Oceanispirochaeta sp. M1: one gene and its partner. The protein of the gene in region 1 binds, or shares a complex with, the protein of each later gene. Links are inferred from orthologs where the notes say so. Each region holds a gene or a part of one and is shown on either strand. Other genes may lie near its edges. The genes, in order: secA and secY.

What was found.
Region 2: the proteins of secA (region 1) and secY are in contact, whole or in part, in a crystal structure (PDB 3DIN), measured with the Thermotoga maritima proteins. The link is inferred for Oceanispirochaeta sp. M1 from one-to-one orthologs. Residues at the interface, in WP_004082002.1 of Thermotoga maritima: Glu261, Ala262, Arg263, Lys300, Ala301, Arg302, Thr303, Ile304, Ile305, Leu323, Tyr324, Asp325, Pro326, Val329, Ser330, Tyr333, Ile336, Lys340, Phe345, Val349, Glu363, Phe364, Tyr374, Ser375, Gly376, Gly377, Glu393, Ile395, Thr482, Ser483; in WP_004081795.1 of Thermotoga maritima: Glu108, Gly109, Glu110, Glu111, Ala236, Glu237, Arg238, Arg239, Ile240, Thr241, Ile242, Gln243, Tyr244, Ala245, Arg246, Arg247, Val248, Thr249, Gly250, Arg251, Arg252, Val253, Tyr254, Gly256, Ala257, Ser258, Thr259, Tyr260, Leu261, Pro262.

Annotation. Positions count from the first base shown.
Region 1 is NZ_QQPQ01000003.1:142,177-152,987, reverse strand. Bases 2,202-5,471 are described here. They hold secA (preprotein translocase subunit SecA), read left to right. Parts: upstream 2,202-2,532; coding sequence 2,533-5,271; downstream 5,272-5,471. Other genes in these bases: DV872_RS02845 (hypothetical protein), read right to left, coding at 2,202-2,443. Also shown: DV872_RS02860 (NUDIX domain-containing protein), read right to left, coding at 1-304; DV872_RS02855 (hypothetical protein), read right to left, coding at 304-711; DV872_RS02850 (hypothetical protein), read right to left, coding at 781-1,350; more of DV872_RS02845, read right to left, coding at 1,283-2,201; DV872_RS27095 (hypothetical protein), read right to left, coding at 5,473-5,604; DV872_RS02835 (peptidoglycan DD-metalloendopeptidase family protein), read right to left, coding at 5,666-6,727; lepB (signal peptidase I), read left to right, coding at 6,786-7,283; DV872_RS02825 (penicillin-binding protein), read left to right, coding at 7,280-9,163; DV872_RS02820 (motility associated factor glycosyltransferase family protein), read left to right, coding at 9,160-10,811. UniProt on the Escherichia coli protein: Required for protein export, interacts with the SecYEG preprotein conducting channel.
Region 2 is NZ_QQPQ01000022.1:51,999-62,479, reverse strand. What follows is about bases 40-2,979. They hold secY (preprotein translocase subunit SecY), read right to left. Parts: upstream 2,206-2,979; coding sequence 874-2,205; downstream 40-873. Other genes in these bases: rpsE (30S ribosomal protein S5), read right to left, coding at 2,869-2,979; rpmD (50S ribosomal protein L30), read right to left, coding at 2,679-2,867; rplO (50S ribosomal protein L15), read right to left, coding at 2,216-2,677; rpmJ (50S ribosomal protein L36), read right to left, coding at 750-863; rpsM (30S ribosomal protein S13), read right to left, coding at 373-738. Also shown: more of rpsK, read right to left, coding at 1-39; more of rpsE, read right to left, coding at 2,980-3,375; rplR (50S ribosomal protein L18), read right to left, coding at 3,387-3,746; rplF (50S ribosomal protein L6), read right to left, coding at 3,757-4,293; rpsH (30S ribosomal protein S8), read right to left, coding at 4,306-4,704; DV872_RS15965 (type Z 30S ribosomal protein S14), read right to left, coding at 4,715-4,900; rplE (50S ribosomal protein L5), read right to left, coding at 4,911-5,459; rplX (50S ribosomal protein L24), read right to left, coding at 5,459-5,776; rplN (50S ribosomal protein L14), read right to left, coding at 5,789-6,157; rpsQ (30S ribosomal protein S17), read right to left, coding at 6,173-6,436; rpmC (50S ribosomal protein L29), read right to left, coding at 6,439-6,639; rplP (50S ribosomal protein L16), read right to left, coding at 6,642-7,058; rpsC (30S ribosomal protein S3), read right to left, coding at 7,062-7,763; rplV (50S ribosomal protein L22), read right to left, coding at 7,764-8,126; rpsS (30S ribosomal protein S19), read right to left, coding at 8,134-8,415; rplB (50S ribosomal protein L2), read right to left, coding at 8,425-9,249; and 3 more genes. UniProt on the Escherichia coli protein: The central subunit of the protein translocation channel SecYEG. Consists of two halves formed by TMs 1-5 and 6-10.

The DNA of each region.
Region 1 (10,811 bases):
AGCCCGTCTCCACATGTTCATGAAAGACCTGCGGCTCATCGTCAAAACTGACCGAGTACATCTCCAGGAGATACTCCTTACCCTTATGCGTAAAGGTACCGCTACCCAGAAGATCGGCTGTTTCAACTTTAAGTTCCAGCTCTTCCATCCACTCACGGACCATGGCTTCCTGAGGGCTCTCACCCTCTTCAAGCTTTCCGCCGGGAAGCTCCCACTTATTACCCAGATCTCCTCCAGGTTTTCTTTTAGCGAGGAAATACCGTCCCTGACGCTCCGCAAGGCCGGCGATTGATCTTCCTGACATCAGAGAATAAGTGCTGTGGGAACCAGAAAGTGAAGCAGTCCGACAACAAGAGATATAACTCCAAAGATATGACCCTTGTCTTCCAGGAGGTCAACAAAACTCTTCATCCAGCTTCGACTCTCTTCCAGACTCTCATAAAAGTATCCCAGTATAAAATAAGCACCAAATAGAAATCCGGTTATTGCAGGTAGTAGATCTCCAATGATAAGAACATCATCGGGAACAACTTTTAATAGAGTAAAAAGGGATGACAGTACCATAAGCGCCCCTAGAATAATCTTGAACCTGCGATTATTCAGAACTGCAGTACAGGCTGAGAAAGATTCAAACTTCTCTTCCAGAAAATGAGAACCCAGCACCAGGCCGGCCAGTATGTGTGTAATAACGACTAAAAAGTAAATCTGCATGTGTACTCACTCCTTATTAACCAAAGCATAAGTAAAGCGTCAAAGGACGTCAACTTATTTATGATGAAATTATATTGCCGCAGCTGCAGCATTCAGTTTCAGACTCTCTTCACCCTTATTCATGATTACATTTACTCCGATTTTCTCCCCGTCCCGCTTCATTTTGAAGCGGATAGTACGGTATTCACCCGGATTTGGTGTTAAATCAGATATTTTTTCCACGGACTGTCCGTTTATAAAAAATTCAACTTCCACTGCTTCTGGAACTGTACCATCAGCAGGGTTCTCCATTGTTAAAGAGATATAGAGTGTCTCATCATCGGAACGCAGTGAAAGATCACAGCTGATTCCGTCCAGTTTACCGGTTTTATTACTGCCTACAATAAAGGGATAAATAACACCCCCGATAATACAGAGAAGAAGAATATCCAGCAGCAGGATTCTCAGAGAAAATTTTCTTGTCCCCTGATTGTTCCTTCCACTTACAAAACGGGTCATATTTTCCCGTTCACTCCGCGTGTATTCAACCCTGAGAGCATCAGGATCATAAATTTCAGGACCCTTATTGATTCTATTCGGCATACTTATCGGCCAGTTTGTCTGTCCGCCACCAGGAGACTCTGGCACCTTTCTCTTCATAGAAGATTCCTGCAAGCAAACCATCTTCTGAAAGAAAAAAACGTCTGAAAAGAATCTCACTGTCCTGAATATACATAATTCTGTTTGATTTAACGGCTCCCTCTGAGTTCATGATACTCAGATGGTATCGGCCGCTGAAATCTGAACCCAGAAAGAGCTGCAGACCTGTTTTGGTAGGACCGAGATATTCATACACTCCATCCAGAGTCTGTCCGTTGATCTCAACATCAAGGCTGCCGATTTCAAAATAATTGGTATATAACTCTTCTTTAAGATCCAGGGTATATAGACGGCTGACAGATTTAAGATCCACTGAATCCATCAAAGGAAAATAATCCATTTTAATATACAGTTTATGTTCTTTTCTATCGGGTTTGATGCTTTCAGGGATTCCCGGGCGCCAGCTCTCTTCTTCCATTGCCGGAAGATGCTCCTGATCCAGAATAACCTTATAAAGAAGGTTACCCTCTTTGGAAAACCAGAAGACCTGCTGATTACTACCCTGTTTAGTAAAGACAACGGTTTCTCCGCTGCTAGTCACTTCCAGATCCTGAATAAATGCAAAGGGAGAGCTCTGAATACCGTCACGCCCCAGATAATCGATAAATTCACCCTTCCGGTCAAATCTCAGGATGATTCTGTTATGAAGAATACGGCCCTCAAGTTCACTCTGACTATCTTCAACCCTGTCGGCTACAAGAATATAGTCTTCAGTGACCGCAAGATGTTCGATTCCCCTGAAATTCCATTTACGGACCACCACTGGGTTTTCACTATCGTCACTCATATACTGAGCGGGCTCCGGATTAATTGTTGGATTATAGTAAAACCCCAGGAGATCTCCATAGGAGTTGAGCTCCATGATTTTACCTGCATTGCTGCTGCTTAAAAAGACACGGCCCTCATATATAAAGAGGTCGCTGGAACCGGGAAGTTGTGAATTGGGCTTGATAAAATAGTTGAGTTCATCCGCCATATAACCCATGGGCAGAATGAAAAGGTCTTCCTGTTCCAGAATTTTGTTCTCGGAACGGCAGGAGAATGTAAATAAAGGTAAAAGAGCCAGTAAGAACCACAGGTTTTTTCTGTTCAAATGATGTACTCCTTCGTCATGACATCCTACAATTGACACTTTATAATGTCAATCTTGACGACTGTCCCGAAAACACGTACATTTGATCCATGGCGAATAAGATATTATCTCTTGTCCTGGGTTCAAAACAGGATAAAGACCTAAAACTACTGCTTCCTACACTTCACAAGATCAATGCAAAAGAACAGTGGGCAATAGCTCTACCTCCTGAGGCCTTCCTGGCTAAAACGGTGGAATTCAAAGAGCGACTGTCCTCCGGAGAATCACTTGATGATATTCTCCCTGAGGCTTTTGCAATTGTAAGAGAAGCGGCGAGAAGAACCCTGGGGGAACGCCCCTACGATGTACAGCTCCTTGGAGGCATTGTCCTGCACCAGGGAAAGATAATGGAAATGAAGACCGGTGAAGGTAAAACACTCTCCAGTGTTGCTTCCGCTTATCTGAATGCCCTTGCCGGAAAGGGTGTACATATAATTACAGTCAATGATTACCTGGCATCACGTGATGCGGCCTGGATGAAGCCGGTATACGACTATCTGGGTGTTTCTGTGGGAGTTATCCTTTCGGATATGGACCCTGAAACCAGACAGCTTGAGTACGCGAAAGAGATAACCTTCGGTACCAACAATGAATTCGGGTTTGACTACCTTCGTGATAATATGCGCTGGAGTCTGGATAAAAAATCCCAGCAAAATCATCCATTCTGTATTATTGATGAAATTGACTCCATCCTGATCGATGAGGCTAGAACACCTCTGATCATCTCCGGTCCTGTACAGGAGGATACTTCAAAGTTTTCCACTGTGGATCAGCTTGTAAAGTTCCTTACTGAATGCGAGAAAGATCCTGCTACCGGAGATTATCCGATTGAAGACCCCATAACCGGTGTTCAGCCCAAGGGTGACTTTAAACTGGATGAAAAGAGTAAAAAAGTAGTCTTTACCGACGAAGGTATGAATCGGATTGAAGAACTGCTGCTCAGCAGAAAGATCATACAAACTTCACTCTTTGATGAAGAAAACTTTGAGTATATACATTATTTCACCCAGGCCCTGAAGGCTTATAAGCTCTTTCATAACGATGTTGACTATGTCCTTCAGGAAGGACAGGTTCAGATTGTAGATGAGTTCACAGGACGTATCCTTTCAGGACGCCGATACTCAGATGGTCTGCATCAGGCAATTGAAGCCAAAGAAGGGATCAAGATTGCCCGGAAAAACCGGACTCTCGCCAGTATTACTTTCCAGAATTTCTTCAGAATGTATGACAAGATATCCGGTATGACCGGTACTGCAGATACAGAGGCCCGTGAGTTTGGAAAAATTTACGGACTGGAAGTAGTAGTCATCCCCACCAACCGCCCGGTTAACAGGCAGGATGAAGATGATGTTATCTATCTTAATGAAGATTATAAATTTAATGCTATCTGTGATGATATATCAAAGATCACTAAAACAGGCCAGCCTATTCTTGTAGGTACTGTGTCCGTTAATAAATCAGAAAAACTTGCAGACTATCTGAGAAAGAAAGGTGTCAAGTTTGAGATTCTTAATGCGAAGAATCACCACAGAGAAGCTCTTATCATCGCCGAAGCCGGAGCCAAGGGTTCAGTCACCATTGCTACCAATATGGCAGGGCGTGGTACTGACATCAAACTGGGAGGAAATCCCGACTACAGAGCCAGAAGAGCCGCCGGTACGGATGCTACAGCAGAAGAGATTGATAGACACATGGCTATCGAATACGCTAGATGGCGTGATCAGAATGAAGAGGTCCGCAGGCTGGGTGGTCTTTATGTAATAGGCTCTGAACGGCATGAATCCAGACGTATTGATAATCAGCTCCGTGGACGTTCCGGTCGTCAGGGTGACCCCGGTTATTCACAGTTCTATATTTCACTTGATGACGACCTGATGCGTCTTTTCGGTGGTGAGAACTTCAAAAAAACAATGAGCCGTCTCGGTATGGAAGGTGATGAACCTCTCCACCATAAGCTTCTTAATAATTCTCTTGAAAGAGCCCAGAAAAGGGTTGAAGACAGAAACTATGAGATAAGAAAACATCTTCTGGACTACGATGACGTACTGAGCAAACAGAGAACATCCATCTATTCACAGAGGGATGATATTCTCTCTCAGGAAGATCTCACTCTTAAGATCATGGATACAGGGGAAGAGATTGTCAGAATTCTTCTGGAAGATTACAAGGACGACAAAAAAACCAATGAGATCGAGGCACTGGCCCGTCTTATGGAAAGACTGAAGGAAAACTTCAACTACAGCCTTGATGATGCATCAGACTGGCCCTCCCTGACCATGGAAGAAGCAGAGAAAAAACTGAAAAATTATCTTCTGAGCGATCTGGCCGACAAGAAAAATCTTGTTGGAGAGAAAGAGTTCAATCAGTTTATCCGCTATGAGTATCTACGGAATCTGGATAACCGCTGGCAGGAACACCTGGAAGCACTGGAAGCCCTGAGAGAAGCAGTATATCTGCGTTCCTATGCTCAGAAAAATCCACTTGTGGAGTATAAGAACGAAGGTTTTGAGATGTTTGACAGCCTGATGGATGATATGCGTATTGCCCTGGCTAGAAAGATCTTCAGAGTCATCGTCCGTAAAGCTCCTGAGAGAGCCTATAATGGTAATCAGGGAAATATCAAGGCATCTCACAGTGCCGTGAACAGCTTCAATTCAGGTAAGATGGAAGAACGCTCTGAGGCGAACTCCCAGAAGATGCAGGTAAGAAGAACAGCTCCCAAGGTTGGACGTAACGATATGTGTCCCTGCGGCAGTGGTAAAAAATACAAGAACTGTCACGGGGCATAAATATAATTGATACCTGCCAGCCCCGGGTCATAAAAAAAAAGGAAGCCATAGAACTGTATGTTCGGCTTCCTTTTTTTTGTCCGATCCCATTGAATCAGCTCTGATATTATTTATTAAAAATTTGGAGTATCTATATTATTTTGATCAGCAGAGTAAAAGATTATTTTAATCAACAGAGTAAAAGCTTTTTGAATTGTGGATTCAGGATTCAGGAATTTCCTCAAAATCTTCCAGGGTTTCAACCGGAATATCCTGTGTATTATAAGTTGCAAACGCCCTGAACAAATTGAATAATGCCATCAGAGCAATGATAAAAAACACCAGTTTCCTCATGTAAAAAGAACCTCCGAAAGTGGATAACCTGTGGACAAATTGTATATCAATTTTGTCTATCTTAGTGCAGAAAGTCCAAAGGATCAACACTTTTTTTACCTTTAAACAACGAAAAATGGAGATGAGCACTGGGCGCAAAACCACTCTTCCCAACTTCAGCTATAATCTCTCCCTGCAAGACTTTATCATTCCGTCTGACAGAAATTGAATTCAAATGAGCATAGAGGGTTTTATATCCGTTTCTATGATCAACAACAATGAAATTACCATATGAATTATTAAACCCGGCGGAAATAATTGTTCCGTCCAATGCGGCGACCACCGGATCACCCAGATCACCCTTGATATCAATACCGTTATGAAAGGATTCAATCTGTGTAACATTGTCCCGTATACTGCCGTATGTAGTGAGAATCCGCCCCTGAACAGGGAATACATACAGCTGTCCTGTCCGGTCTCTCAACTGATCATCCGTAAGGCTTACATCTGGTAGAAAGAGCTCCTGCCCTGGAAAAATCTCCAGTTTCTTATCCCTGATTTGAATATGGGGATTATAGAGTACAAGATCTCTCTTCTCCAGACCGTACCTGAAAATCAGATTTTCCAGATTATCATTCCTGGTTGTTTTATAAACTATTCCATCTACAGACGGAATAAGAAGAATATCATCCTTATGAACTCCGCTGATGCTCTCAAGCCTGTTAAAACTGATAAGAGTACTGATGCTCCTGCCGTAACGCTGACTGACTGATGAGAGTCTCTCTCCCTCTTTCATTCTGTATCTCTGATGCGGGACATCCCACAATCTGACTTGAAAATCAGAATCCTGAGGCTGTGGAATTAATACCGGAGTCTCGGCACGGAGGGTTTTTATCTCCACCTGCTGGAGAGCAAATTCCCCGGGCATTGTCAGGTTACTCAACCCCCTGGGCGGAAGAAACTGCTTATATGGCAACTCAGTACCCAGCAATACAAAAAACAAACAGAGGGATAGCATATATACTGTCAGGAATGGATTGACAGAGCGGACCCGTCCTGTTTCGGACAGGCTCACTGAGGATAGTTGTTTTTTCTTTTTCAGCAGGGAAGCGTCTATCTCCTGCCGTTTGGCTGTGACAATCATATTTCTATACTCGAATATATCGACAAAACAGGAGGGGTATATTAATATAACTTGAGATATGAATCACAAAATACTTCTTCACTACGGAGGAATAGCAGCAGCTGTTCTGACAGCCACTGCATTATTATTCTCCTGTTTTGATATCCTTCAGGTTCAGGAGATATCCATGGTGCCCGAACTCAGACCGGGACAGACCATCATTGTAAATAAGATTGCCTATCGTTTTCCAATTTTTAACAAGCATATTCCCTCACAAAATGATATTATTGTTTTCAACAATCCCTATGATCATCAGTTGGTCGTAAAAAGATGTAAGCTTCTTCCCGGAGATTCGGTTATTGTGAATTCCCAGGGATGGCTGATTATTGAGGAGGAGCGTTATTTTCTGACAGCAAGACAGCGCGATAGATTAACAGGAATAGAGACTGTCCCTGAAAATACAGTTATGGTACTGGGGGATAACCCCTTTCACTCTGTGGATTCAAGAGATTACGGTTTTATATCCATTGAGAGAATAAGAGGCAAAGTCATTCATAATTCAGGAGCCGGAAATTGAATAAAGCAAATAAGCGTTTCCGGATATTCTTTTTTATCCTTATATCGGTAACGGGGATTCTGATTATTCAGTATGCCCGCATCATGCTGTTTACACCTTCTTCCAGTCCTCTGGATACACCGAGCTTTCCCGATCTTCAGAGGGGAGCCATCTATGACAGAAACGGTAAACTCATGGCTATTCAGACACGTCTGGATTCAGTAACGGCCTGGGTGCCGGAAATAATAGATAAAGAGAAAACGGCTTCTCTTCTGACAGATGCTCTGGATATGGACAGGGATGAACTCAATCTGAAATTCAAAGATCCCGACAGGCAGGGATTTCAGTATATAAAAAGACAGATAACCCCTACCGAAAGTAAAATTGTAAATGAGATGATACAGTCAGGTTCACTCCCCGGTATCCGTCTGGAACCGGAAATGGGACGAAATTATCCTGAGAAGGATCTTGCAGCCCATATTATCGGTTATGTGGGAACTGACAATATTGGGCTGGATGGAATAGAGTATACCTTTAATCAGATTCTCGCTCCTCCTGAAATAAGCACCAACGGAAATAAGATTCTCTATGGAAATGATGTTTTTCTCACCATTGATCTGAATACCCAGTATATTACGGAGCAGATTGCCAGAAAGGCTATGGAAAAACATAAGCCCGATGGACTGATGATTATGGTTATGGGTGCGGATACGGGAGAGTTATTCAGCATTGTATCCCTCCCCTCATTCAATCCCAATACCTTTTCTCAGTACTCAGCAGCACAGAGGAACAACCTTCCGGTTACTCTGACCTACGAACCTGGTTCGGTAATGAAGATTTTTTCAATTGCCAGCTTTATGGAACTGGGGGGGATCAGACCTGATGATATCTTTGATACCCGTGGAGGATATAATCCTGAACTGTTTCAGAAATACAAGATTCCTCCCATAACCGACCTTGGAGCCTATGGAACCCTGGATACAACAGGAATTCTTATACATTCAAGCAATGTAGGTACTGCCCTGGCTTCTGATACTGTGTCCCGGCAGGATTATTACAATATGCTTAAAAACTTCGGCTTCGGAGGAAAGACAGGCATTCCCCTTCCGGGAGAATCAAACGGAATACTTAACCGCCCCGAGAAATGGTCGGTCCGGTCCAAACCGACTATTGCCATGGGTCAGGAGATCGGTGTGTCTGCCATTCAGATGATCTCTGCAGCCACAGTCTTTGCCAACAGCGGAGAACTGCTTAAACCGAGAATCGTCAGTAAGGTGGTAGCTCCCTCGGGAGAAATCGTCAAGGAATACAACAGAGAGGCTGTCAGAGAAGTTCTTTCACCCGAAGTTGCAGAGTCAGTGCTCCTGATGATGGAACAGGTCGTAGCCTCTCCTGTGGGAACCGTAAGAAGAGCCCAGGTTCCCGGATTACGGATTTCCGGTAAATCGGGTACTGCACAGAGAATTGATCCTGAAACAGGAACTTATTCAGATAGTGACTTCATGTCCTCCGTCCTGGCACTCTTCCCGACTGAAGATCCCAAACTGATTGTATATGTCATGCTCCAGGTACCCAAAGGGGAGAGTATCTACGGCGGCCGTATCGCCTCACCCATAGTCAAGGAACTGGCAGAAAGACTCAGCCCCTATTACGGAATACCCATTCAGGGTAATACCATTGTTGAACATGACGGCCGTATAAAACTACCTGCAGGAAAGGACATTAAAGTGGGGACTGAACTTCCCGACTTTACCGGACTGTCTAAAAGAGAAGTCATGGCAGCTCTGGAAGGCAGTACTATGCCCCTCACCATCAAAGGCGAGGGCTGGGTAGTCTTTCAATTCCCCCCTGCGGGTGAGCGCATTGACGACCAGACCACCATGTACCTGGAATTCAGATGAGTTTATACAGTGAGAACAGAGATATTCTGGAACGGCGTTTTCCGGGAATCAGCACTAAGCTGGATACAGCCGATCCTGTGGACAATGCAGAAATATCCGAGAGCCGTGACGGACAAATTACAATGCGCTACAGCGGAAACTGGCTTCACTCCCGTCATGCTCCTCTAAAAGAAGCTGAGCGGCTTATTGAGAACAGCATTCCAATGGATTGCCCCTACTGCCTATTCTACGGATTCGGACTTGCCTATCATCTTGAAGAATTTACACGAAAACATCCGGGAGTTCCTTTTGCAGTCATAGAACCCGATGCCGCTCTATTCAATGCATGTCTGGATATACGGGATTTTAAAGATATTTTCATGAACCCCAGCTTCTCCTTTGCCCTCTCAACCCCGGCAGATGCAATGCCGGCTTTACTGGAAAATGCAACAGGAAAGGATATTCAGATATGTATGCTGCGGCCTGCGGTCAATAACAATAAAGAATACTTCGAAAGCGTTGAAAAAGTTATTAAAGAATTTCTGGCTCGTAAAGAGATCAATGTTCACACTCTTAACAAATTCAGCCGGCTCTGGGTAAGTAACATCTGTAAAAATCTGCCTCTAAACATAAGCTGTCCGGGAGTAGAGACTCTGCAGGGCACTTTTACAGAAAAACCTGTTTTACTGCTGGCCGCCGGTCCCTCCCTGAGCCGTATACTCCCCCTTCTTCCAGAGCTGAAAAAGAGGATGCTGCTGGTCTGTGTGGATACAGCATTGAAGGCATGTCTGCGCATAAATATGGAGCCGGATTTTCTTATACTCACAGATCCGCAGTACTGGAACTCCCGGCATCTGGACAGATGCAGAATTTCTGACTGTATACTGATTTCTGATGTATCCACCTACCCGGCGGCACTCAGGATCAACCCCGGCAAAACTTTTTTCTGCTCAACACCCTTTCCTCTGGGACAGTTCTTTGAATCCAGAACAGAGATCAAAGGGAAATTGAAATCAGGCGGCTCTGTAGCCACTGCCGCCTGGGATTTTATCCGTCAGTGCGGTGCAGATGTAATCTACTGCAGCGGACTTGATCTCTCGTTCCCCGAGGGTGAGACCCATTACAGAGGCAGTACTTTTGAAGAGAGACTTCACAGCCTGAGCAGCAGAACATGCAGCATCGAAACATCCAGCTGGCTGGCACTGCTGGGAGGTAATCCCTTTAAGGGGGAGAACCGGAAGGGCGGTACTGTAATCAGCGATCAGAGGATGAAGATTTATATTCACTGGTTTGAAGAGCAGATGCGTCTGCACCCTGAAATCAGGACTGTTCAGCTCTCTTCTGAAGGAATAGTCATCGAGGGTATGGAATGGCAGGAGATCAACCCATTACTTGAGCTCCCTGAATGCAGAGAAGATATTGACAGCAGATTGGCCGAGCTGCATAGAGTGCAGAGCGGTACCACTGAAATGGAATTGAAAGCAGCTCATACCGAACTGCTGGCCGAACTTGATGAACTGATCATCCTGGCGGGGGAGGCAGCGAATCTAAGCGGAAAACTGATGGATACAGCAGATCCCGACGAGAGTCAGATTATGCTGACCAGGCTTAACGACATTGATTCAGCCATACTCAACAGGGAGAGCCGGGAGATGGCAGGATTCATTCT
Region 2 (10,481 bases), on another replicon or contig:
ATCCATTATGGGGGATAGGAGTAATATCCCTGATGGATTTTACCCGAAGACCCAGTCCACCAAGGGACCTGATTGCAGATTCCCTACCAACACCAGGACCTTTAACGAATACGTTAACTTCCTTAAGCCCAAAATCAAGGGCTCTGTTGGCTGCTGTTTCAGCGGTGGTCTGAGCTGCATAAGGAGTAGACTTCTTAGCACCCTTGAACCCAAGAGAACCAGCACTACTCCAGGAAACTGCGTTTCCCTTCAGATCAGTAATTGTAACGATAGTATTATTGAAGGTTGCCTGAATATAAACATTACCTTCATAAATACTTTTCTTTTCTTTTCTTTTCTTTGTCTTAGCCAATTTTTAAACCTCCAACCGTTCTATTTCTTTTTCTTAGCAACGGTTTTGACCTTACCCTTACGGGTACGGGCGTTTGTCTTGGTTCTCTGACCGTTAACGGGCAGACTTCTTCTATGACGAAGACCCCGGTAACATCCGATATCCATCAGGCGCTTGATATTCAAGGCAACCTCAGATCTCAGACGACCTTCAACCTTATATTCACTCTCGATGAGTTTACGAAGTTCATTAACTTCTTCACCGGAAAGTTCATTAATTCTTTTTTCTGGATCTACACCTGTCTTAGCACAGATTACTTTAGCAGAGGTTCTACCTATACCGAAGATATATGTCAATGCAATATCTGTATGCTTGTTGGGCAGATCAATACCTGCAATACGAGCCACTTATGGACCTCCTACTTCTGTCTCTGTTTGTGTTTAGGATTTTCACATATGATTCTCAGGACACCACGTCTCCTGATTACCTTACATTTATCACACATAGGTTTAACACTTGCTCTAACCTTCATAATTTACCTCTTATAGGTTCCTAGTTTTCAATTTCCCTCGTTTCACAAGTCCATCATGGTGGTGCATCTTAAGATGACCTTCAATCTGGCTCATTGTGTCCAAGTCGACTCCGACCATAATCAATAACGAAGTACCTCCCATTAAGTAGGCAACCTGCTGCGGGAATCCAAACAGGTTAATAATAATAGAAGGAATTAAAGCTATCAAAGCCAGGAACATTGAACCGGGTAAAACAATACGGTTAAGGATCTTAGTAAGATACTCTTCCATGTTCTCCGACCGGATCCCCGGGATTGAACCGCCATTTTCCCTTATTTGCCGAGCAATTTCAATAGGATTCATAGAAACCTGTGTATAAAAGTAGGCAAAAAAGACAATTAACAGTGTATACATAACAAGATAGGGTCCGCCATTGGGTCTTAACCAAGTGGCGACTGCCGACCATGCTTTACTACTGCTTCCAAGGGTCCCTGCTATCTGAAGGGGGAATGTCAGAATAGAAGAAGCAAAGATTACAGGGATTACTCCACTGGGGTTGATCTTAATTGGGATGTAGGTGTTCTGTGCACCATAGATCCTTCGACCAACAATCCTCTTTGCATAATTCACAGGGATTTTTCTCTGCCCCTGTTGTTCGTAGATCACCAGCATAATGATACCGACGAACATGAGCAAAGCAAAAATTACAAATACAGGGTTAAGATTTCCACTGCGGATCTCTTTTCCCAAAATACTGAATGCACCAGGCATTCTAGCTACAATACCAGCAAAGATCAGCAATGAGATACCATTACCAATACCTTTGGCGTTAATCTGCTCACCAATCCACATGAGGAACATAGTACCGGTTGTTACAGTTAACATCGCAACAAAGGTATATTTCCAACCGACCATGGAGGGAATGATTGCATCAGGTATTCTACTTGCATAAACGGTTACTGCATATGACTGAATAATACAGACAGCTACAGTTCCGTAACGGATAAGTTTCTGAACCTTCTTTTTCCCGCCATCTTCCTCGGAAATCTTTTTCAAGCGGGGAAAAACAAGCAGCAAAAGCTGCATGATGATGGACATGGAGATATAAGGCATAATTCCAAGCATGAAAATAGAGAAGTTTTTAAACGCTCCCCCGGCAAAAAAATCCAGATATTCTGTAATTCCCATTGCCGAACCGCTTGAAGCCTGATTCAGAAAATAAAGTCTGAGAGCAGAAGCATCAATACCCGGAATGGGCAGGATTGCGCCTAGTCTGAATACTATCAGCATTCCCAGAGTAAAGAAAATCTTATATCTAAGTTCCTTTACTTTAAACATGTCGTAGAGTGGATTACCAGCCATATATTACCAACTATTCCTGATCTGACTTATTAACTATTTTGCCACCGGCTTTCTCGATTTTCTCAACAGCACCGGCAGAAACCTTTTCAATCTGAACTTCGAGTTTTTTGCTCAGTTCACCGTTTCCGAGAATCTTAATATTCTTCTCAGACTTTTTAATCAGGCCTTTTTTCAACAAAGTTTCAAGAGAAACAACTTCTCCGTCACTGTAGTTTTTTTCCAGAAGGAAAAGGTTCACAGGAACATAGGATTTCTTAAACATATAGTTTGAGAATCCTCTGGCTGCAACTCTTCTGTACAGCGGCATCTGTCCACCCTCAAAACCGGGACGAACATTACCACCTGATCTGGATCTTTGACCTTTGTGACCTCTACCGGAAGTTTTACCGGTACCGGCACCATGTCCTCTACCGAGGACTTTTTTATTCTTATTGGCACCCTTTGGGGCTTTGAGTTCAAAAATGCTACTCATCTTAGATCTCCTCAACTTGAACAAGGTGGGAAATAGACTTAACCATTCCCAGAATAGAAGGTGTAGCTTCTTTTTCAACTACAGAGTTGAGCTTACCAAGACCAAGAGCCTTGACGGTTTTCCTCTGTTCAGGTTTACGGCCTATTGTGCTGCGTATAAGTTTTACGCGAATGCTTTTTGTCTTCGCCATATCAACCCCACAGTTCGTTTATTTTTTTTCCGCGACCGGCTGCAACAGATTTGGCATCGAAAAGATTATCCAGTCCGTTGAAAACGCTCTTAACAATATTCATTGTATTCTTTGAGCCAAGAGACTTGGCAAGAATATCATGAATACCAGCTGCTTCCATAATTGCACGAACAGGTCCACCAGCAATAATACCGGTACCGGGTGCAGCAGGTTTCAGCAGAACGGAAGCACTTTTAAATTCACCCAGGATTTCATGGGGAATTGTTACTTTCTTGAGAGGAATAGTTCTAAGATTACCCTTAGCTTTTTCAACACTCTTTCTGATAGCTTCCGCAACATCATTTGCTTTACCGAATCCGTAACCGACACGGCCTTTGCCGTCTCCGACTACCATCAGAGCTGAGAATGACATTTTTCGTCCACCTTTTACGGCTTTAGAAACACGATTCAGTCTGATGAGTTTTTCGGTAAATTCTTTTTCTTCTTTTTGTCTTTTATCATACGCCATTGTTTACCCTCTTAAAACTGAATGCCTTCGGCTCTAGCTGCTTCTGCAATTGCTTTAACAATACCATGGTACATATAACCATTACGGTCAAATACAATAGTAGTGATACCGGCAGCTTTCATTCTTTCGCCGATGACTTTACCCAACTGAGATCCGCCTTCGAGGTTGATTTTAACAGCAGTATAATCTTTTTCCAGAGTAGATACGCTAAGAAGGGTGTGACCCTTAATATCATCAATTACCTGGAGGCTGATATTTTTATTACTCTTAAAAACAGTCAGTCTGGGTCTTTCAGCAGTTCCGGAAATTTTCTTCCGGACATGTTTTTTTCTCTGCAGTCTTTTGGACTGCTTCTGTTTAATTCTATCCATAATTTACAACCTATTTAACACCAGACTTACCGACTTTACGTCTGACATGTTCTGTTTCGTATTTAATCCCCTTACCCTTGTAAGGTTCGGGAGGTCTAAGTCCACGGATTTCACTGGCAGCAAGACCGACTACTTCTTTGGATATACCTGAAACAGTCACCTTGTTGCCCTCAACGGCTGCAGTGATACCTTCAGGCAGCACATATTCAATCTGAGTTGAAAATCCCAGGTTCATCAAAAGGCTTTTGCCCTTGAGTTCAGCCCTGTATCCAACACCATTGATAATAAGAGCCTTGGAAAAACCGGTTGTTACACCAGTCACCATGTTTTCCAGAAGTTTTCTGTACAGTCCATGCATGGACTTGGCTCTTTTAGAATCATCTTTTCTACTGACAGTTGCCACATCATCTTTGATTTCAAAGCTGACTTCAGGCTCAAAGTGCTGGGTTAACTCACCCTTAGCACCTTTAACGGTCAAAATATTGTCTTTAACAGAAACAGTTACACTTTTAGGCACTGTTAATGGTTTTAAACCGATACGAGACATTAATTCTCCCCCTTACCAGACCTTACAAATGATCTCACCACCAACTTTCCCGACAGTGGCTTTTTTGCCAGTTGTCACACCAGTTGAAGTGGAAACGATCAATGTACCGAATCCGTTTAATACACGGGGCATATCCTTGTAGCCTGTATAAACTCGTCTACCAGGGGTAGAAACAGACTGGATTCCGTGAATAATCGGATTTTCTGAATCGTCATATTTCAAGAAAACACGGATAATACTTTCATCATCCAATGTTACTTTCTTGAAATTCTTGACGAATCCTTCATTCTTAAGAATTTTAATAATTTCCAGCTTTAGCTTGGAAGGTACAATATCTACCTTCTCAAATTTAGCCCTGCTGGCATTTCTAATTTTTGTGAGCATATCCGCTACAGGATCTGAACAACTCATTTATACTCTCCTACCAGCTAGATTTTGTAACGCCGGGAATCAAACCTTCGTTAGCAAGCTTACGAAAACAGATTCTGCACATTTCAAATTTTCTCATGTAACCACGAGGTCTTCCACAGATTCTGCATCTGTTATACTCGCGGGTACTGTACTTCTGTTTTCTATTACATTTAACGATCATAGATTTCTTTGCCATCTATAAACTCCTATTTCCTGAAAGGCATGCCGAACTTGGCAAGAAGAGATCTTGCTTCGTCATCGGTACCAGCCGTTGTTACAATGGCTACGTTTAGACCGTTGATCTGCTCAATCTTATCGTAGTCAATTTCCGGAAAAATAATCTGCTCTGTAATTCCCAGAGAATAATTTCCTCTTCCGTCGAAAGCTTTAGGATTTACACCTCTAAAGTCCTTTACACGGGGGAGGGAAATATTGATCAGACGATCCAGGAATTCGTACATTTTTACTCCTCTCAGAGTAACTTTTGCACCAATCTCCTGTCCTTCACGAACCTTGAAGTTCGCAATAGATTTTCTTGCTTTAGTTTTCATGACTTTCTGACCAGTGATCAGAGTCAATTCTTCCACAGCAGATTCAAGAAGCTTTTTGTTAGCGATTGCCTCACCAACTCCCATGCTTACAACAACCTTTTCAATCTTGGGAATCTGCATTTTTGACTTATAGCCAAACTCAGAAAAAAGTTCCTGAGCGATCTTTTCTGTATAAACAGTTTTTAATCTTGGTGTATTCGCCATTATAAAGCTTCTCCACATTTCTTGCAAACTCTTACTTTACTATCTCCGTCTACCTTGATACCAACCCTGGTGGGTCCGCATTTCTTGCAGAGAAGCTGTACATTAGAGAGATCGATAGCAGCTTCAAGTTCAATGATGCTGCCCTTCTCGCCCTGAGCTTTAGGTTTCTGGGCCTTTTTGACCATATTCAAACCTTCAATAATAGCCCGGCCGGTATCTCTCTGGATTTTAAGGACTCGGCCTGATTTACCACTGTCTTTGCCAGCAATAATCTGTACCTGATCACCCTTTTTAATCTTATATTTCACTTCAGCCATCTTCTTACACTCCTAAAGAACTTCGGGTGCTAAAGATACAATTTTCATAAAATCGGCATCTCTAAGTTCTCTTGCTACGGGGCCAAAAATACGCTTACCAACTGGTGCAAGGTTTGCATCTACAATCACACAGGCATTGTCATCAAAACGGATATATGTTCCGTCGGGACGTCTGTATTCTTTGTGCGTTCTTACAATAACAGCCTTCTTCACCTCACCCTTTTTAATGGGGGCATGGGGAATTGCGTCTTTAACAGCCACGACAATAATATCGCCAACACTGGCATATCTTCTATGACTTCCGCCGAGAACCTTGATACACTGTACCTTTTTAGCACCAGAGTTATCAGCTACATTCAAATATGTATTATCCTGAATCATTTATATCCTCCGGTGTTATTTGGCTCTCTCAAGGATTTCCTGAAGAGACCAGCACTTATCTTTACTGATAGGTCTACATTCTACAATGTTGACTGTATCACCGATATTAGCATCATTTTTTTCATCATGTGCTTTGTATTTAACCGAACTAGTAATGTACTTTTTGTACAGAGGATGCAGTTTTTTAGTTGTAATCTGTACAACAACTGTCTTTTCCATCTTGTCACTGACAACTACGCCGGTTAAAACTTTTTTATTAGTCTTCTGGGCTTTTTCCATCACTACGCCTTCCTGATTCCGAGATCAAACTCGTTAACCATTGTGTTCAAACGGGCAATGCTTCTTCTCAGATTTCTTTTATCCATCCGATTTTCTACATGTCCCAGAACCATATCAAATCTCATTTTCTGTAGCTTGTTGCTAAGTTCTTCGCGTTTGGCGATAAGCTCTTCAACTGACAGATCATTGAAACGTTCTTTCATGACTATCTCGCCTCCTTATAGACGAACTTAGTTTTAATAGGCAGTTTGCTGCCGGCAAGTTCCATGGCTCTTTTAGCCAGGTCTTTGTCAACACCACCGATTTCAAACATAACAGTCCCGGGCTTAACTTCAGCAACCCATTTTTCGGGGTTACCTTTACCTTTACCCATTCGAGTTTCAGCAGGCTTTTTGGTATAAGGGATATCAGGAAAGATTCTGATCCAGACCTTACCGCCTCTCTTAATGTGCCTAGTCATGGCAACACGAGCAGCTTCAATCTGTCTAGCAGTAATCCACTTGTTATCCAGAGCTACCAATCCGCATTCGCCGAAAGCAATTGTATTACCTCTGGTGGCGTTCCCTCTAAGAGGTCCGCCTCTCATTTGTTTTCTATATTTGGTTTTCTTAGGACTCAGCATCTCTTAGCTCCTTGAAGCCTTGTCTCTCTGGTTTCTGCTAACCAGAAGTCCGGCGTCATCTTTCTGTTCATGTCCGTAAACTTCGCCTTTGAAAACCCAGACTTTAACTCCGATCTTACCGAATGTTGTATTTGCTTCCGCAAATCCGTAATCGATATCAGCTCTGAGAGTATGAAGAGGAATACGTCCCTCTTTTACTTCCTGAGTTCTGGCCATTTCAGCTCCACCAAGTCTTCCGGAAATCTTAATTTTGATTCCTTTCACACCGGACTTCATTGAATTGGATGCAGTCATCTTCAGAACTCTTCTGAAGGCAACACGTCCTTTCAACTGACGGGCAATGTTCAGAGCAACAATCTGTGCGTTAGCCTCGGGCTTCTTCACTTCTTTGATTTTTACCTGAATTTTCTTGTCTGTCAGCTTCTGGAGAGCCTGACCGATTTTTTCAATGTTGGCACCCTTTGTACCAATGATCACACCAGGTCTTGCTGTGTAAATCATCATAGTAATGCGCTGGGGCTGTCTGATGATTTCAATATCACCAATTTCAGCACCGCGTGCTTCAGGGCTGTCCATAAGGGCTTTCCGAAGCGCCAGATCTTCATGCAGACAATTAGCATAATCTCTGGGGTCAACATACCATTTTGACTTCCAAGTTTTATTAATACCCAGTCTGAGACCGTAAGGGTTTACTTTCTGTCCCATTTATTCCCCCGTACTTCCTAATTCATCTACTACCACAGAAATATGTGAAGATCTTTTAAGCAGTCTGTCAGCTCTACCTCTTGAACGGGGCCACATTCTTTTCTGAATGGGTCCACCATCAATAAGCAGTTCAGCAATATACAATGAATCTTCATCAAGCATGTTGTTCTGATTCAATGCATTAGCTGCAGCAGATTTGACTACCTTGATCAGCAGTTTAGCGCCTTTGTTAGGCAGATTCTCAAGAATCGCAACCGCTTCAGAATAAGGTTTCCTTCTAATATTATCAGCAATAGGTCTGATCTTAGTGGGAGACATAGGCAAATTCTTAGCTATGGCTTTATAACCTTTCTTTGCTTCCATCACTCACCTACCTTTTAGATTTCTTGTCGGAACCAGCATGTCCTCTGAACATTCTGGTTGGAGCAAATTCACCAAGTTTATGACCAACAAGATTTTCTGTTACATATACAGGAACCCATGTTTTGCCGTTATAAACTGACACTGTCATACCGACCATCTCAGGAATAATAGTGGAGGTTCTGCTGTAGGTTTTAACCATAGCTTTCTTAGAACCAGACTTATTCTGTTCAATGATCTTTTTATACAGGCTTTTGGCAATAAACGGTCCCTTTTTAATTGATCTAGACACGTTTTACTCCTATTTCCGTCTCTTGACAATAAAATTGTCAGAGTTCTTATGTTTCTTCCTTGTCTTGAAACCCTTGGTCGGCTTTCCCCAGGGGGAAACAGGATGACGTCCACCGGAAGTCTTACCTTCACCACCACCATGGGGGTGATCAACCGGGTTCATAACAACACCTCTTACCTTAGGTCTTTTGCCCATCCATCTGGATCTACCGGCTTTACCGATTTTCACATTCATGTGATCTTCGTTTCCGATTTCACCAATGGTTGCCATACACTTGTTTAAAACAAGGCGCATTTCTCCGGAAGGCATTTTTATTGTTACATAATTACCTTCTTTTGCAGCGATAAGCGCACCACCACCGGCAGTTCTTACCATCTGAGCACCACGACCGAGCTGAAGCTCAATACAGTGTACAAGACGACCTACGGGAATGTTTTCAAGGGGAAGTGCGTTTCCGACTTCAATAGGAGAGTTGGGACCATTAAATAGAACAGTTCCTACTTCCACACCCTTGGCAGCTACAATGTAGCGTTTTTCACCGTCGGCGTAATGAATCAGAGCGATATTGGCAGATCTGTTCGGATCGTATTCGATCTGAGCAACCTTACCGGGGATATCAAACTTATTACGTCTGAAATCGATCTCTCTGTATTTTCTTTTATGTCCACCACCACGGCGGCGTACACTAATCCGTCCTCCGGCTCCACGACCGGCTTTTGAAGACTTACCGGAAGAGAGAGACTTTTCGGGCTGGCTTCTGGTGATTCCATCAAAAGTCAAACTCTGTCTGTATCTCTGGGACGGTGTCCTTGGATTATACGTTTTTATACCCACAGAAATTCTCCTACCTTAAACGCCTTCAAAAGCATCGATCTTCTCACCTTTGGCAAGAGTTACAATTGCTTTCTTCCAGGATGCTGTTTTACCAAATCCTCTTTTAAAGCTGGAAGCTGAAATAGGAGTGTTCGCTTTTTTCTTACCACGAACATTCACAATATTACAGCTAACAGGATTAACAGAGAACAGTTCTTTAACTGCACCTACTATCTGGATCTTATTCGCTTTCTTATCAACCTTAAAGACATACTTCTTAGATTCACCATCACGGAGAACATTAGATTTTTCTGTCAGAACAGGTTCTATAATTACTTTATAGGGTTCCATACTCAACCTCATCCACCATAAAATTCATTCAGCTTCGAAGCAGCACCTTCAAGTACCAGAACATTCTTACCGTAAAACAGAGTGTGTGCACTCAGTCTGTTGTAAGAAAGGAATCTGACATTGGGAAGGTTGCGACCTGCCTGTCTGATTTTTTTGTCGTCGTCCTTAAGAACAACAACAGTTTTTTCATCATTTACCAAAGCTGTCAGAATGGCTTTAAAATCTTTAGTTTTTCCGGAATCAACCGTAAAATCTTCAATAATTCTAAATGTATTCTCATCCTGAGCTTTAAGACTCAGTATGGATTTCATAGCTAACTGCTTTACTTTTTTCGGAAGAACATAGCTGTAATCTCTAGGCTTAGGCCCGAAAACTACACTTCCACCAACCCATACAGGAGATCTTCTACGTCCGGCTCTGGCTCTACCAGTTCCTTTCTGTCTCCACGGCTTAGCTGTTGTTCCTCTTACTTCACTTCTGGTAAGTGTGCTGGCTGTTCCAACTCTTTTATTAGCAAGCTCATTTTTGATGGCGTTGTAAATAGAACCATCGCTTACTTCACGTGCAAATACTGAATCTTCAAGAGTTATTGTCCGCAGCTCTTTTCCATCAATTGAAAAGACTTTTCTGTCCATAATAATCCTCTATTTTTTCTTGGCGTTACGTACTAAAACAACACTGTCTTTCGTACCGGGTACAGCACCCTTCACCAATACAACATTCTTTTCAGCATCTATTTTTACTACTTCCAGGTTCTGAACGGTTTTTCTCTCTCCGCCCATACGTCCGGCCATCTTAGTTCCCTTAATTACTTTTGAAGGGTAAGCGGCCATACCGGTTGAACCACCAACTCTATGGAATTTTGAACCGTGTGTGGCACGGCCTCCACTAAAATTGTGACG